4 regions of the Streptomyces sp. NPDC052052 genome follow, and region 4 is predicted to be linked to each of the others. Evidence: riboswitches for the same ligand, from Rfam matches in the RefSeq annotation. Region 4 holds a riboswitch; each other region holds the start of a gene.

Region 1 (3,343 bases), on a different contig from region 4:
CGGCTTCGACATCTCCGAGGAACAGCAGCGGGCCCTCGCCGAGCGCGCCGCCGCGATGGGTGTCGAACTGTTCGTGGTGGACGACGCGTGGTTCGGGCAACGCACCAGTGACCGCGCCGGGCTCGGCGACTGGTCCCCGAATCCGGACCGCTTTCCCGGCGGACTGAAGCCGCTCGCCGACGAAGTGCACGGACTCGGCATGCAGTTCGGTATCTGGGTCGAACCGGAAATGGTCAATGCGGACAGTGATCTTTATCGCGCACATCCCGACTGGGTGCAGCATTTTCCCGGGCGGGTACGGACCGAGTTCCGTCATCAGCTGGTGCTCAACCTGGCCCGCACCGATGTGCGGGCGCATCTCTGGGAGCAACTGGACGCACTGCTCTCCAGCGCGAGCATCGACTACGTGAAATGGGACTTCAACCGCAGTTTCACCGACGCCGGCTGGCCGGGCGAGGAGTATCAGCAGAAGCTCTGGATCGAGCACGTGGACGCCCTGTACGCACTGATCGACCGGCTCCGCGCCGCGCACCCCTCGGTCGCCTTCGAGTCCTGCTCGGGCGGTGGCGGGCGGATCGACCTGGGGATGCTGTCCCGTACGGACCAGGTGTGGACCTCCGACAACACCGACCCGTTGGACCGGCTGACCATCCAGGAGGGCTTCAGCCAGATCCATCCGGCCCGGGTGATGGCGGCCTGGGTCACCGACAGTCCGCATACCCAGCTCAACGGCAGGGCCAGCACGCTGCGATTCCGGTTCGTGAGCGCGATGGCCGGTGTGCTCGGGATCGGCGGGAACCTTGCCGAGTGGAGCGAGGGGGAGTTGGCCGAGGCGCGGACCTGGGTGGACCTGTACAAGGAGATCCGGCCGGTGGTCCAGCACGGCGCCCTGTACCGGCTGCGCGCCCCACGTGGTGGGCTCAGTGCGGTCCAGTACGTCCACGGTGACGAGGTCGTGGTCCTGATGTGGCTGGAGGCGCAGCGGTACGGGGAGCTGCCGCCGGCCCTGAGACTGCGCGGACTCGATCCCGCAGCGACGTACCTCTGCCGTGAGACCGGCGCGGTGCACCACGGTGCGGTGCTGCTGCACCAGGGGCTGCACACCGGGCTCCGGGGAGATCTCGACGCGGGCGTGCTGAGGCTTAGCCAGATATGACAAGCGCGTCATGTCCGAAATAGAGGGATTTGATGGCCATGCGCCTGAGTTGTGCTAGGGGATCCGGTCCCTGGTGAGCGGGATCATATCCGTGACCGTGTGTATGTGCCGGACGGATGGGTATTCCCCGCGCCGCACGGAAATTCAAGATCTTTAATCCACGGAGTGTGACCGGCATTCCCTGTCGATTTCTCCGGAACGGATTCCGCTGAGGAACCGACAGCTTGTTCTCTTCGTCCCGGCTCGCCTACGGTCACGGTCAATCCGGTCGGACCGCCTAATCCTGCCGCCGCCCGGAATTCGCATCCACTCATCGTGTGGCAGGAGCGGGGGAACCAGGTAAGCCGCCGAACCGGAGAATTCCGGTCGGCTAGGGGTGAAGTCGCGCTCGTCGCGACCGGGCATCTCCAGCCCGAACCCGACAGCTCACCTCGCAGGCGCCGGAGAGGAAGCTCATCATGCCCATCTCGGGTAAGCACCGTCGTACCAAGGTCGGCACCGTTGCCCGTGGCGTTGCCGCGGTGAGCACGGGCGGCGCCGTCATCGCGCTGCCGCTGCTCGGTGCCACCGGCGCCCACGCCGCGCCGCAGGCCGCCCCGGCCGCCGCCCAGTCGGTCGCCACGCAGGCCGCAACCGTCAAGCCAGTCGCACAGAAGACCGCCGCCACCACGACGTACTCCGTCGTCTCCGGCGACTACCTGGCGAAGATCGCCTCCGACCACAACGTCGAGGGCGGCTGGCAGGAGCTGTACCAGGACAACCGCACGGTCGTCGGCGACGACCCCAGCCTGATCTTCCCGGGCATGAAGCTGACGCTCGCCGGCAAGGCCACGGCCCAGTCCTCCTCGGCCGGTTCGTCCGCGGCCTCCTCGTCCGCCGCGAAGAAGTCCACTCCGTCCAAGACCTCGACGGCCAAGACCTCGACGGCCACGGAGTCCAAGTCCTCCGCCTCGGCCGCCCAGAGCACCAGCTCCGGTTACAGCCACCCGGTCCCCGGCAACCACACCACCGCTTACCGCGCCTCCGGCTCCAACTGGTCCAGCGGCAGCCACACCGGAATCGACTTCCCCGTCTCCACCGGCACCAGCGTGAAGGCCATCACCTCCGGCACGGTCGTCACCGCCGGCTGGGGCGGCGCCTACGGCAACCAGGTCGTCATCAAGCACGCCGACGGCCGCTACTCGCAGTACGGCCACCTGTCCTCCCTCTCCGTCTCGGCGGGACAGGCCGTGGGCAACGGTCAGCAGATCGGTCTCTCCGGTGCCACCGGCAACGTCACCGGACCGCACCTGCACTTCGAGGTCCGCACGGGCCCGGGGTACGGCTCGGACATCAACCCGATCACCTACCTGGCTTCGCACGGCATCTACGTCTGAGCCGAACGACCGGGTGAGCGGGCCACGGAGCGCGACCTGAGCAAAAGGGCGTGACCCAGGCAACACAGAAGGGGCAGTGCGCGGCGGCGCACTGTCCCTTCTGCTTATTCCCCTTTTACCAAAACCTGACCGGGTGGCCTATCTCACCACCCGTCAACCCTTTATTACGGTCGCGTAGGTCACATTCGGCGGTGCAGGATAAGCGCTCGTGGCAGACGATTCGAGAAAAAATCAACGTGGCGTCATCAACCGACAAGGCGTCATCGGGTCGTACGCGGCGATCGGCGACAGCTTCACCGAGGGAGTCGGTGACCCCGGCCCGGATGGAACCTTCGTGGGCTGGGCGGACCGTTTCGCGGTACTTCTCGCGGACCAGCTCCCGGACCCCGACGAGGGGACGAACACCGAGGGCTCTACGGACGGACATTTCAGGTACGCCAATCTCGCCGTACGCGGACGCCTCCTCGATCAGATCGTCGAGGAACAGGTGCCCCGCGCCAAGGAGCTCGGACCGGACCTGGTGAGCTTCTGCGCGGGCGGCAACGACATCCTCAGACCGGGTACCGACCCCGACGACGTGGCCGAGCGCTTCGAGCGAGCGGTCGCCGAGCTGACCGCATCGGTCGGCACCGTGATGGTCACCACCGGCTTCGACACCCGGGGTGTTCCGGTGCTGCGCCATCTGCGCGGCAAGATCGCCACCTACACCGCCCATGTGCGGTCCATCGCCGACCGCTACGACTGCCCGGTCCTCGACCTGTGGTCCCTGCGCTCCGTCCAGGACCGGCGAGCCTGGGACGACGACCGGCTC
Region 2 (3,343 bases), on a different contig from region 4:
CAGCCGCTGCTCGGTGGCGTCGTAACCGACGAGCTCCGGGCCGATCTGCTCGATCACGGCGAGGACGGCCTTCTCCACGCCCTTGCCCTGGTAACGGTTGGGGTCCCCGTCGCGAAGCTCGATGGCCTCGAACGCACCGGTGGAGGCGCCGGACGGCACGGCAGCACGGCCCGTGCTGCCGTCGTCGAGGCCAACCTCGACCTCGACCGTGGGGTTACCCCGGGAGTCGAGGATTTCCCGGGCTACGACGACGTCGATGGACGGCACGAGCATCTCCTTCTGGGATATGACGCTGGTTGTGCAGGGTCACTTTGGCCTTGCGACAAGAGCCTAACCGGCGCGACCCGATCAGCCGGACGACCGCCCGTCCCCTGGGACGAAAAAGAACCCAGGAAATCTCATTGCCGGACAAACGGCCAGAATTTTACTGGCCAGTAACTACAACAGTTGAACGATCACCCACAAGGCGGGCCCGCGGCGAACGGATGCGAAGACCCCGGCCCGGCGCGCCTGGGGGACTGCGCGCCGGGCCGGGGTGCCCTGGAAAAGGGGAATCCGAACTGCCGGATTACTTCGTCAGGTGAAGCTGCTGACCCGGGTAGATCAGGTTGGCGTCCTTGACGATGCCCTTGTTCAGCTCGAACAGCTTCTGCCAGCCGCCCTGGACGTTGTGGGCGGCAGCGATCTTGCTGAGGGTGTCACCGGAGACGACCTTGTACTCGCCGTTCCCCTTCTTGACCTTCTCGCCGGTCGGGGTGGTGACGGTCTTCTTCGACTCGGTCTGCGCCGGCGCGGTCGAGCGGTACGAGCGGTTGGCGGCAGGAGCCTCGGTGCGCTCGGCCTTCTTCGGCTGGGTCTGCTGCTTCGGCGCGGCCTGGGTGCTCTGCTTCTGGGTGTTCTGCTTCTGGGTGGTGGTGGAGGACTTCGAGGAGCCGGTGTCGACGCCCGGGTTCACCCCGTCGTTCTTCAGGTTGCCGGCCCAGGCGCAGCCCCAGGCACCGGGGCCCTGCATGTCGAGGAGCCGCTCGGCCGTGGCGATCTGCTGGGCCTTGGTGGCCAGGTCGGCACGGGGGGCGTACTGCGTACCGCCGGCGGCGGCCCAGCTGGACTGCGAGAACTGCAGGCCGCCGTAGTAGCCGTTGCCGGTGTTGATGGACCAGTTGCCACCGGACTCGCACTGGGCGACGGCGTCCCAGGTGGCGACGGAGGCGGCGGAGGCGCCGGTCGCACCGATCAGCGGCATGACGGCGGCGGTGCCGGTGACACCGGCGAGCGTGGCGATGCGGACGGCCTTGGACGGACGACGGCGCTGACCCTTACCAGAAAACAGCATGGAAGATCTCCTCACCGACGCCTACGAGGTGAGCTGTCGGGTTCGGGCCAAGTGAGTTGCCCGGTCGCACGTCCTAGCACGCGACTTCACCCCAAGCCGGACCCTGATGCGTCTTTCGACGATCGGGACCGACGCCTACCTGGGTCCCCCGCTCCTGCCTACGGCGCTTTACGCGTCTGTTCCCTCCGACCGACGGCAGGATTCGGCGTGACGGTCGACGGGGCCCGCGGTGCGAGCAGTTCCGACCGTAAACACACGGAACCCTTATATCCAAAAACAGACATACCGGACAATCAGCCCTTACTTGCACCTGAAGAACCATCGTTTTCGCAGGTGGGAGGCGATACGGAAGGTTCGTCCAGCTACGACACGCCAGTTGACGCAAAGAGACCCATGTCTCACTTACGCATAAGCGGACATAGGTCCCTGAAGTACCCCAGCTTTGGGGGCTGTTTTAGTCGTTTTTCAGCCAGGCCTCACGGGGCCTTCACCTCGAGATCAAGGCTCTGGCCAGGGAGGATGAGGTCCGGATCGGAGCCGACGACACCCTTGTTGGCCTCGTAGAGCGCAGACCATCCACCAGGAACATTCTGTGCATCAGCAATCGTCCAGAGATTGTCACCGGCATGGACGGCATAGGAGCCGTCGGCGCCTGCCTGACGCGCTCCGGCGTCCGAGCGTGACGCATGGCGGCCCGACTCCCGCTCACCGCCGTTCACATGCCCTCTCCCCTCGGAGGCGGCCGCACCCCGGTGCTTGCCACCGGCCCGGCTGGGGGAAGCGGCGGAATCAGAGGACTGTGACGCATCTGACGAAGCCGACGAATCTGGTGAATCTGACGAAGCGGAAGATTCGGATGCCTTGGCGGACGGGGCCGTCGACACGGCGGCCGAAGGCTTCGCGGACGGCGTGGTCTCGTCGCTCTGCGCGTCATCGCTCTGCGCTTCGCCGCCCTGCGTGTCGCCGCCCTGCGCATCCTTCACGTGACCCTTGCCACTCGACACGTCGTCCGAGAGGCCGACGGACGGCACGGAGCCCGGGTCGACGCCCGGCAGCGTCCCGTCCGTGGTGAGGCCGGAGATGACCGCGCAACTGGGCCACGCCTTCGGGCCACGGTCCTCCAGGACTTTCTCGGCCACGGCGATCTGCTGGGCGCGGCTGGCGAGGTCGGCGCTCGGGGCGTACGACTCACCGCCGTTCGCCTTCCAGACCTCCGGCGAGAGCTGGAGACCGCCGTAGGAGCCGTTGCCGAAGTCGGCGCTCCATGTGCCACCGCTCTCGCAGTCGGCCACCCGGTCCCAGGTCGTGGCGTCGGCCGCGTGCGCACCGGCCGCGCCGAGGAGCGGGATGGCGATGGCCGATCCGGTCACGCCCGCCGCGACGACGATGGCGGGTGCCTGACGAGGGCGACGGTGTCTGCCGTTCGCGGAGCCCATGAGGTTGCCTTCCGTGTGACGAGTGACAGGTGCGTCGAACGGTGAAACTAGCGGGACTCGAACGCGTGTCACAAGTCGATGCAGCGCAGATCACGTGAAAGTCACAAAGTTGACAGGGTGTCACCTTGCGCCTCGGGGGAGCCCGGTGTGAACTCCACGGGCAGCGTGCGCAGTCCGCGCATGATGAGTCCGCCGCGCCACCGCAGATCGGCGGGTTCCCCCGCAAGGCGCAGGTCGGGAAGGCGCCTCAGCAGCGTGGCGAGCGCGGTCCGTCCCTCCAGGCGGGCCAACGGCGCGCCCAGGCAGTAGTGGATGCCGTGCCCGTATCCGAGGTGCTGGTTGTCACGCCGTGCGAGGTCGAGCACGTCGGGGTCCTCGAAGCGTTCCGGGTCACGGTCGGCTGCGGCGAGCACGACGAGCACCGGGTCGCCGACCGCGATGTCCTGCCCGCCGAGTGTCAGCGGCTCGGTGGCGAACCGCCAGGTCGCCAGCTCCACCGGACCGTCGTACCGCAGCAGCTCCTCTATCCCGGTCTCCAGCAGCCCGTCCTCCCCCACGCCGAGGGAACGCTGCA
Region 3 (3,343 bases), on a different contig from region 4:
GGCCCCGGGGCGCCGCCGCGCTCCGGACCCGAGCCGCCCCGTTCCGGCCCGACCCGCGGGGCGGGCTCCGACAGGGAGCCCGCCCCGCAGCCGTTGCCCGACGGGCCGGCGGTGCGGGCGGCTACGCCGGGCGCACGCTGCCGTAGATCGGCATGTAGTAGATCGACTCCTCGCGCACATTCGCCCCCGGCTTCGGCGCGTGGATCATCATCCCGTCGCCCTTGTAGATGCCGACGTGGCTGATGTCGTCGTAGAAGAAGACGAGGTCGCCCGGCTGGAGATCGGCGGTCGCGACCCGGGTTCCTATCTCCACCTGGTCCCAGGTGGTGCGCGGGATGTCGACACCCGCGGCCTTCCATGCCGCCTGGGTGAGCCCGGAGCAGTCGTACGAGGACGGACCCGTCGCACCCCACACGTACGGCTTGCCGATCTGGGCCGCGGCGAAGGCGAGGGCCTTCTCCGCCTTGGTGGTGGCGCTGCTGTCCGAACCGGTCGTGGTGCCGGTCTCCGTCTCCTCCGCGGCCTCGGCCGCCTTGCGGTCCGCCTCGGCCTTGGCGGCGGCCTGCTGCTTGGCGAGTTCCTCCGCCTTGCGCCTGGCCTCCTCCTCCTTCTTGCGCTCCAGCGCCGCGAGCCGCTCCTTCTCCTCGGCGGTGAGCTTCGACAGCAGCGCACGCGCCTCGCCCAGCTTCTGCTGGACGTTCTGCTTGCTGGTGCGCAGCGTGGCCTGCGTCGTGGTCAGCGTCTCCAGGCTCTGTACCGCTTCGGCGCGCTTCTTCGAGGCCTTGACCTGCTCCGCGCGGAAGTCCGAGACGGCCTTCTGCTGCTGTTCGGTCATCCGGTTCATCAGCTGGTTCTGGTCGAAGTACGACTGCGGGTCGTCGGCCAGGAAGAAGGTGGCGTTCGGGGCGATGGCGCCGGCGCGGTACTGCGCGGCGGCGTAGGCGCCGAGCGTCCTGCGGGCCTCGTTGAGCTTGTCGGCGCGCTTCGCCACGTCCTCCAGCAGGGCGTCGACCTTGGCGCGCTGGGCGGTGGACGCCTCCTTCGCCTGGTTGTACTGCTGGGTCGCGGTGCCCGCCTGCCGGTAGAGGCCGTCCACCTTCTTCTGGACGTCCTCGATGCTCTGCTTCGGGGCGGGGGCGGCCATGGCGCTCTGCGAGGAGAGCAGGGTCACGGACGCCAGTGCGGCCGTGGTGAGGCCGACGGCGGGTGTACTGGTGCGCACCCGGGTGCGCGGTTTGCGGTGTGATGCCAAGACCGGCATCTCCTTCCGTGGACCGCCTGCCGGGTTAGCTGTCGGGTTCGGGCGGAACGGAAGGCTGCCCTACGGTCCGCGTGGGGATATGGACCGATTCACCCCGGTGCTGCATCTGGGTCCCCGGCTCCGAACTCCCACGAGGGCAGCCCGGATTCGGCGCGGGCACCCGTTCGGCGCGGTTCGCCTCAGGGGGTACGGGCCGCCCGGTCGAGCACGCTAGCCAACTCGTGGGGCCGCTGTGAAGGTCGATGTTCGATATGCCCGATACGTTTTCGTGACCTCGGTGGAGCGAGGTGGCGCGGGAGGGCCGGGGCCCGGTTTCTCTCACACCGCGTGGACGACCGCTCTCTTTGCGTACCCGGCCGCCAGGTGCGGTCGCGGCACTAGACTCGGCAAGCGATGAGCAGCCTCTTTGACGACAGCTTCCTGGCCGGCCTCCAGCACACGGAGGAGGAGCCTCCGCCGCCCCCCGAGGACTCCGCACCCGAAGAGGTGCCGGAGGACCTCTTCGCGGGCGTGTTCGACGGGCCTCCGCCGTCCAGGGACGCGTACTACCGTGACGGCGCGCACCGTCCGGTGATCGACCCCGCGGCACTGCTCGACGGGCTGAACAACGAGCAGCGCGCCGCGGTGGTCCACGCGGGTTCCCCGCTGCTCATCGTCGCCGGGGCGGGCTCCGGCAAGACCCGGGTGCTGACCCACCGGATCGCCCACCTCCTCGCCGAGCGCGGAGTCCACCCCGGCCAGATCCTGGCGATCACCTTCACCAACAAGGCCGCGGGCGAGATGAAGGAGCGGGTCGAACAGCTCGTCGGCCCGCGCGCCCACGCCATGTGGGTCATGACCTTCCACAGCGCGTGCGTACGCATCCTGCGCCGCGAGTCGAAGAAGCTCGGCTTCACCTCGTCGTTCTCCATCTACGACGCCGCCGACTCCAAGCGGCTGATGGCCCTGGTCTGCCGTGACCTCGACCTCGACCCCAAGCGGTTCCCGCCGAAGTCCTTCACGGCCAAGGTCTCCAGCCTGAAGAACGAGCTGATCGACGAGGAGACCTTCGCCGGCCAGGCCGCGGACGGGTTCGAGAAGACCCTCGCCCAGGCCTACGCGATGTACCAGTCCCGGCTGCGCGAGGCCAACGCACTGGACTTCGACGACATCATCATGACGACGGTCCACCTGCTCCAGGCGTTTCCCGATGTCGCCGAGCACTACCGCCGCCGCTTCCGGCACGTCCTGGTCGACGAGTACCAGGACACCAACCACGCCCAGTACACCCTCGTACGCGAACTGGTCGGCCCGGCCGGCGAGGACGGCGCCCCCGCCGAACTGTGCGTCGTCGGCGACGCGGACCAGTCGATCTACGCCTTCCGCGGCGCGACCATCCGCAACATCCTCCAGTTCGAGGAGGACTACCCGGACGCGACCACGATCCTCCTGGAGCAGAACTACCGCTCCACGCAGACGATCCTGTCCGCCGCCAACGCGGTCATCGAACGCAACGAGAGCCGCCGCCCCAAGAACCTCTGGACGAACGCCGGCACCGGCGCCCGGATCACCGGCTACGTCGCCGACACCGAGCACGACGAGGCGCAGTTCGTCGCCGACGAGATCGACCGGCTGACCGACGCGGGCGACGCCAGGGCCGGTGACGTCGCGGTCTTCTACCGGACGAACGCGCAGTCCCGTGTCTTCGAGGAGATCTTCATCCGCGTCGGCCTGCCCTACAAGGTCGTCGGCGGTGTGCGCTTCTACGAGCGCAAGGAGGTCCGGGACGTCCTGGCCTACCTCCGGGTCCTCGCCAACCCCGAGGACAGCGTCCCGCTGCGCCGCATCCTGAACGTGCCCAAGCGCGGCATCGGGGACCGCGCCGAGGCGATGATCGACGCCCTCTCCCTGCGCGAGAAGATCACCTTCCCGCAGGCGCTGCGCCGGGTCGACGAGGCGTACGGCATGGCCGCCCGGTCGGCCAACGCCGTCAAGCGGTTCAACACGCTGATGGAGGAGCTCGGCACGATCGTCGAGTCCGGCGCGGGCCCCGCGGTGGTCCTGGAGGCGGTGCTGGAGCGCACCGGCTACCTCGCCGAACTC
Region 4 (3,343 bases):
GCCGAGCCCGAGGGGCTCGACGGCGTGGCCACGATCATGTCCCGGGCCCTGTCCGAAGGCACCGACAAGCACACCGCCGAAGAGTTCGCCGCCGAGCTGGAGCGCTGCGGCGCCACTCTCGACGCACACGCGGACCACCCGGGCATCCGGGTCTCCCTGGAGGTCCCGGCCTCCCGGCTGGCCAAGGCGCTCGCTCTGGTCGCCGAGGCGCTGCGGGCGCCCGCCTTCGACGAGAGCGAGATCGAACGCCTGGTGCACAACAGGCTCGACGAGATCCCGCACGAGCTGGCCAACCCGGCCCGGCGCGCCGCCAAGCAGCTCTCCAAGGAGCTCTTCCCGGCCGCGGCGCGGATGTCGCGTCCCCGGCAGGGCACCGAGGAGACGGTGGAGCGGATCGACTCGGCGGCCGTGCGTGCCTTCTTCGACGCCCACGTCCGGCCCTCCACGGCCACCGCCGTGGTCGTGGGTGATTTCACCGGCATCGACCTGGACGCCCTGCTCGCCGACACCCTCGGCGAATGGTCGGGAGACTCCGCGGAACCCCGTCCCGCCCCGCCGATCACCGCCGACGACACCGGCCGGGTGGTCATCGTCGACCGTCCGGGCGCGGTGCAGACGCAACTGCTGATCGGCCGGATCGGCGCCGACCGCCACGACAGCGTGTGGCCGGCCCAGGTGCTGGGCACGTACTGCCTGGGCGGAACGCTCACCTCCCGGCTGGACCGGGTGCTGCGCGAGGAGAAGGGCTATACCTACGGCGTACGGGCCTTCGCCCAGGTGCTGCGCTCGTCGGCCCCGGACTCCGCCTCGGGGGCCACCGGAGCCTCGATGCTCGCCATCAGCGGATCGGTGGACACGGAGTCCACGGGACCGGCGCTGGAGGACCTGTGGACGGTCCTGCGGACCCTGGCGGCCGAGGGGCTGACCGATGAGGAGCGCGAGATCGCCGTGCAGAACCTCGTGGGGGTCGCACCGCTGAAGTTCGAGACGGCGGCATCGGTCGCGGGAACCCTCGCCGACCAGGTCCAGCAGCACCTCCCGGACGACTACCAGGCGCACTTGTACGCCCGGCTCGCGGAGACCGGCACGGTCGAGGCGACCGCGGCGGTGGTCAACGCCTTCCCGGTCGACCGGCTGGTCACGATCCTCGTCGGTGACGCGGCACAGATCGAGGAGCGGGTCCGGGCCCTGGGCATCGGAGAGGTGTCGGTGGTCACCGGCTGACGGGCGGATCCCCTGGTCGTGATCGCACCCGCCCGGTCCGGACCACCGGTCGGCCCGTGGCGGGTGACGGCCGGCCGACCGCGCAGCTGCCAGCGACGGCCGGCCGCGGGTGACGGTTCGTCGGTCGACCGCCACGCCCGGCCGGTCAACGGCCGGACACGGGCGCCCCCACCGTGGCGGTCGGTCGACCGGTGCCTCGACCCGTCACGCACGGACCCGGCGCACGGACCTGGCGAGGCACGAGGAAGACCCCTGCGGCAGGCGACGCGTAGGGATCTTCCGCATGTCCGTTTTGATGGGGAGGATGACTGTCTGCCCTGTGGCGTGCGCTACAAAGCGGCGTGTCCGTTTGGTGAACGAAAGTGGCCGCCCTTAGCGTCGGCCCGGCTGTCCGTCACTCGTATGCCGCATCCGTGACGTACCGGGCAGTCATCGCCGAGTCCCCGTCAGGCGCGAGCCTGGGGAGCCGGGGACCCATGCAGTCCCTGGGGTGAATCGGATGCCGGGCCTCGGTGAGGCCGTGGCGTCCGTAGGAGACCTTCCTGCTCCGAACCCGTCAGCTAACCCGGTAGGCGAGAAGGAGGGAAAGGACCAGCCGCTTCAATGGCGTTCACCCGTGCCACCGGGAAGCACCGTGCCCCGAGCCGACTGACGAGCAGGAGCGCGAGGGTCGTCGGAATCGCGGCCCTGGCCACCACCGGCGTCCTCGGCGGTACGGCCGCTCCGGCTCTCGCTGCGGACTCCTCCGCCGCTGAGACCGGTCTGAGCCAGGTCCTGGCCGTCGACAGCACCCTCGCCGAGCAGATCGAGGCCCAGGCCGACGCGCAGCAGCGCCAGGCCGACGCCGAGGCGAAGAAGAAGGCCGAGGCGGATGCGAAGCGTGCGGCCCAGGCGCGAGCCGAGAAGGCCCGCGCTGCCCGGTCCGCCGAGCGCGCCCGCCTGAACGCCTTCCGGCTCCCGGTCGCCGGTTCGTACGTCACCACCGGATACCGGACCGGTGGCGCGCTCTGGTCCTCCGGCAGGCACTCCGGCATCGACTTCCACGCCGCCTACGGCAGCTCCGTCGTCGCCGTCGGTGCCGGCACGGTCGTCGAGGCCGGCTGGGGCGGCGCGTACGGCAACAACATCGTGCTCCGGATGACGGACGGCACGTACACGCAGTACGGCCACCTCTCCTCGATCGGCGTCTTCGTCGGCCAGCGCGTCGGTGCGGGTCAGCGGATCGGCTTCTCCGGCTCGACCGGCAACTCCACCGGACCGCACCTCCACTTCGAGGCGCGCACCACGCCGTCGTACGGCTCCGACCTGAACCCCATCGCCTACCTGCGTGCCCGCGGCGTCAACGTCTGACCTCCTGCCGGCGCGCCCTGCGCGGTATCTCCTTCGAAGGCCCCCTACGACGGGGCCTTCGTCGTATCCGCTGTTGGCACCTGTCCTCGACGGGTCCCAGGACCTGCCCCGCGGCCAAAAGATATTCATGAATTTCTTCCCGGCATCGGAAATGCGGCCGCATTGCAATAGAGTCGCAGGACAGACGTCGGTCGGCCGCGTTGCGCGGGGATTAAGGGGGAGGTTCGGACATGCGCATTCCTGCGCATTCGGTATGCACGGCAATCCGTGACGACATCGTCTCCGGTGTCTTCGAACGCGGCAGCCGGCTCACCGAGGAGGTACTGGCGCGTCGTTACGGGGTCTCCCGTGTCCCGGTGCGGGAAGCGTTGCGCACCCTGGAGTCGGAAGGGTTCGTGGTCACCCGCAGGCATGCGGGCGCCTGCGTCGCCGAGCCCACGGAGCAGGAGGCCGCCGATCTCCTGGAGGTCCGGATGCTGCTGGAGCCGCTGGGTGCGGCACGCGCCGCTCATCGGCGCACCGAGGCGCATCTCAAGGTGCTGCGTGGCCTGGTCAGGCTGGGGCAGGAGCGGGCCAGGCGGGGCGAGGGGGAGGATCTGCGCTCCCTGGGTGGCTGGTTCCACGAGACATTGGCGCAGGCGTCCGGCAGCCCCGGCCTGATCGCGCTGCTCACCCAGCTGAGGCACAAGACCACGTGGATGTACACCGTGGAGCAGCCGGTCCGCCCGGTGGATTCCTGGGCCGAGCACGGAGCCATCGTCGACGCGGT

What was found. A riboswitch is a leader RNA that binds a small molecule or an ion and turns the genes downstream of it on or off. The one in region 4 is predicted to bind cyclic di-AMP.
Positions count from the first base shown of each region.
Region 1: it holds a riboswitch for cyclic di-AMP, as region 4 does, so the genes downstream of both, AB0L71_RS24295 (LysM peptidoglycan-binding domain-containing M23 family metallopeptidase) here and AB0L71_RS07755 (M23 family metallopeptidase) in region 4, are expected to answer to the same signal.
Region 2: it holds a riboswitch for cyclic di-AMP, as region 4 does, so the genes downstream of both, AB0L71_RS14225 (transglycosylase family protein) here and AB0L71_RS07755 (M23 family metallopeptidase) in region 4, are expected to answer to the same signal.
Region 3: it holds a riboswitch for cyclic di-AMP, as region 4 does, so the genes downstream of both, AB0L71_RS17540 (NlpC/P60 family protein) here and AB0L71_RS07755 (M23 family metallopeptidase) in region 4, are expected to answer to the same signal.

Region 1 is NZ_JBFAWU010000021.1:100,724-104,066, reverse strand. It holds gene AB0L71_RS24300 (alpha-galactosidase) at 1-1,156, shown strand, start outside; cyclic di-AMP (ydaO/yuaA leader) riboswitch at 1,454-1,609, shown strand; gene AB0L71_RS24295 (LysM peptidoglycan-binding domain-containing M23 family metallopeptidase) at 1,615-2,532, shown strand; gene AB0L71_RS24290 (SGNH/GDSL hydrolase family protein) at 2,741-3,343, shown strand, end outside.
Region 2 is NZ_JBFAWU010000010.1:86,657-89,999, forward strand. It holds gene eno (phosphopyruvate hydratase) at 1-273, opposite strand, end outside; gene AB0L71_RS14225 (transglycosylase family protein) at 569-1,333, opposite strand; cyclic di-AMP (ydaO/yuaA leader) riboswitch at 1,337-1,509, opposite strand; gene AB0L71_RS14230 (transglycosylase family protein) at 1,810-2,769, opposite strand; gene AB0L71_RS14235 (cytochrome P450) at 2,871-3,343, opposite strand, start outside.
Region 3 is NZ_JBFAWU010000013.1:68,137-71,479, forward strand. It holds gene AB0L71_RS17540 (NlpC/P60 family protein) at 122-1,261, opposite strand; cyclic di-AMP (ydaO/yuaA leader) riboswitch at 1,260-1,424, opposite strand; gene pcrA (DNA helicase PcrA) at 1,655-3,343, shown strand, end outside.
Region 4 is NZ_JBFAWU010000005.1:101,011-104,353, forward strand. It holds gene AB0L71_RS07750 (pitrilysin family protein) at 1-1,224, shown strand, start outside; cyclic di-AMP (ydaO/yuaA leader) riboswitch at 1,648-1,814, shown strand; gene AB0L71_RS07755 (M23 family metallopeptidase) at 1,828-2,574, shown strand; gene AB0L71_RS07760 (GntR family transcriptional regulator) at 2,805-3,343, shown strand, end outside.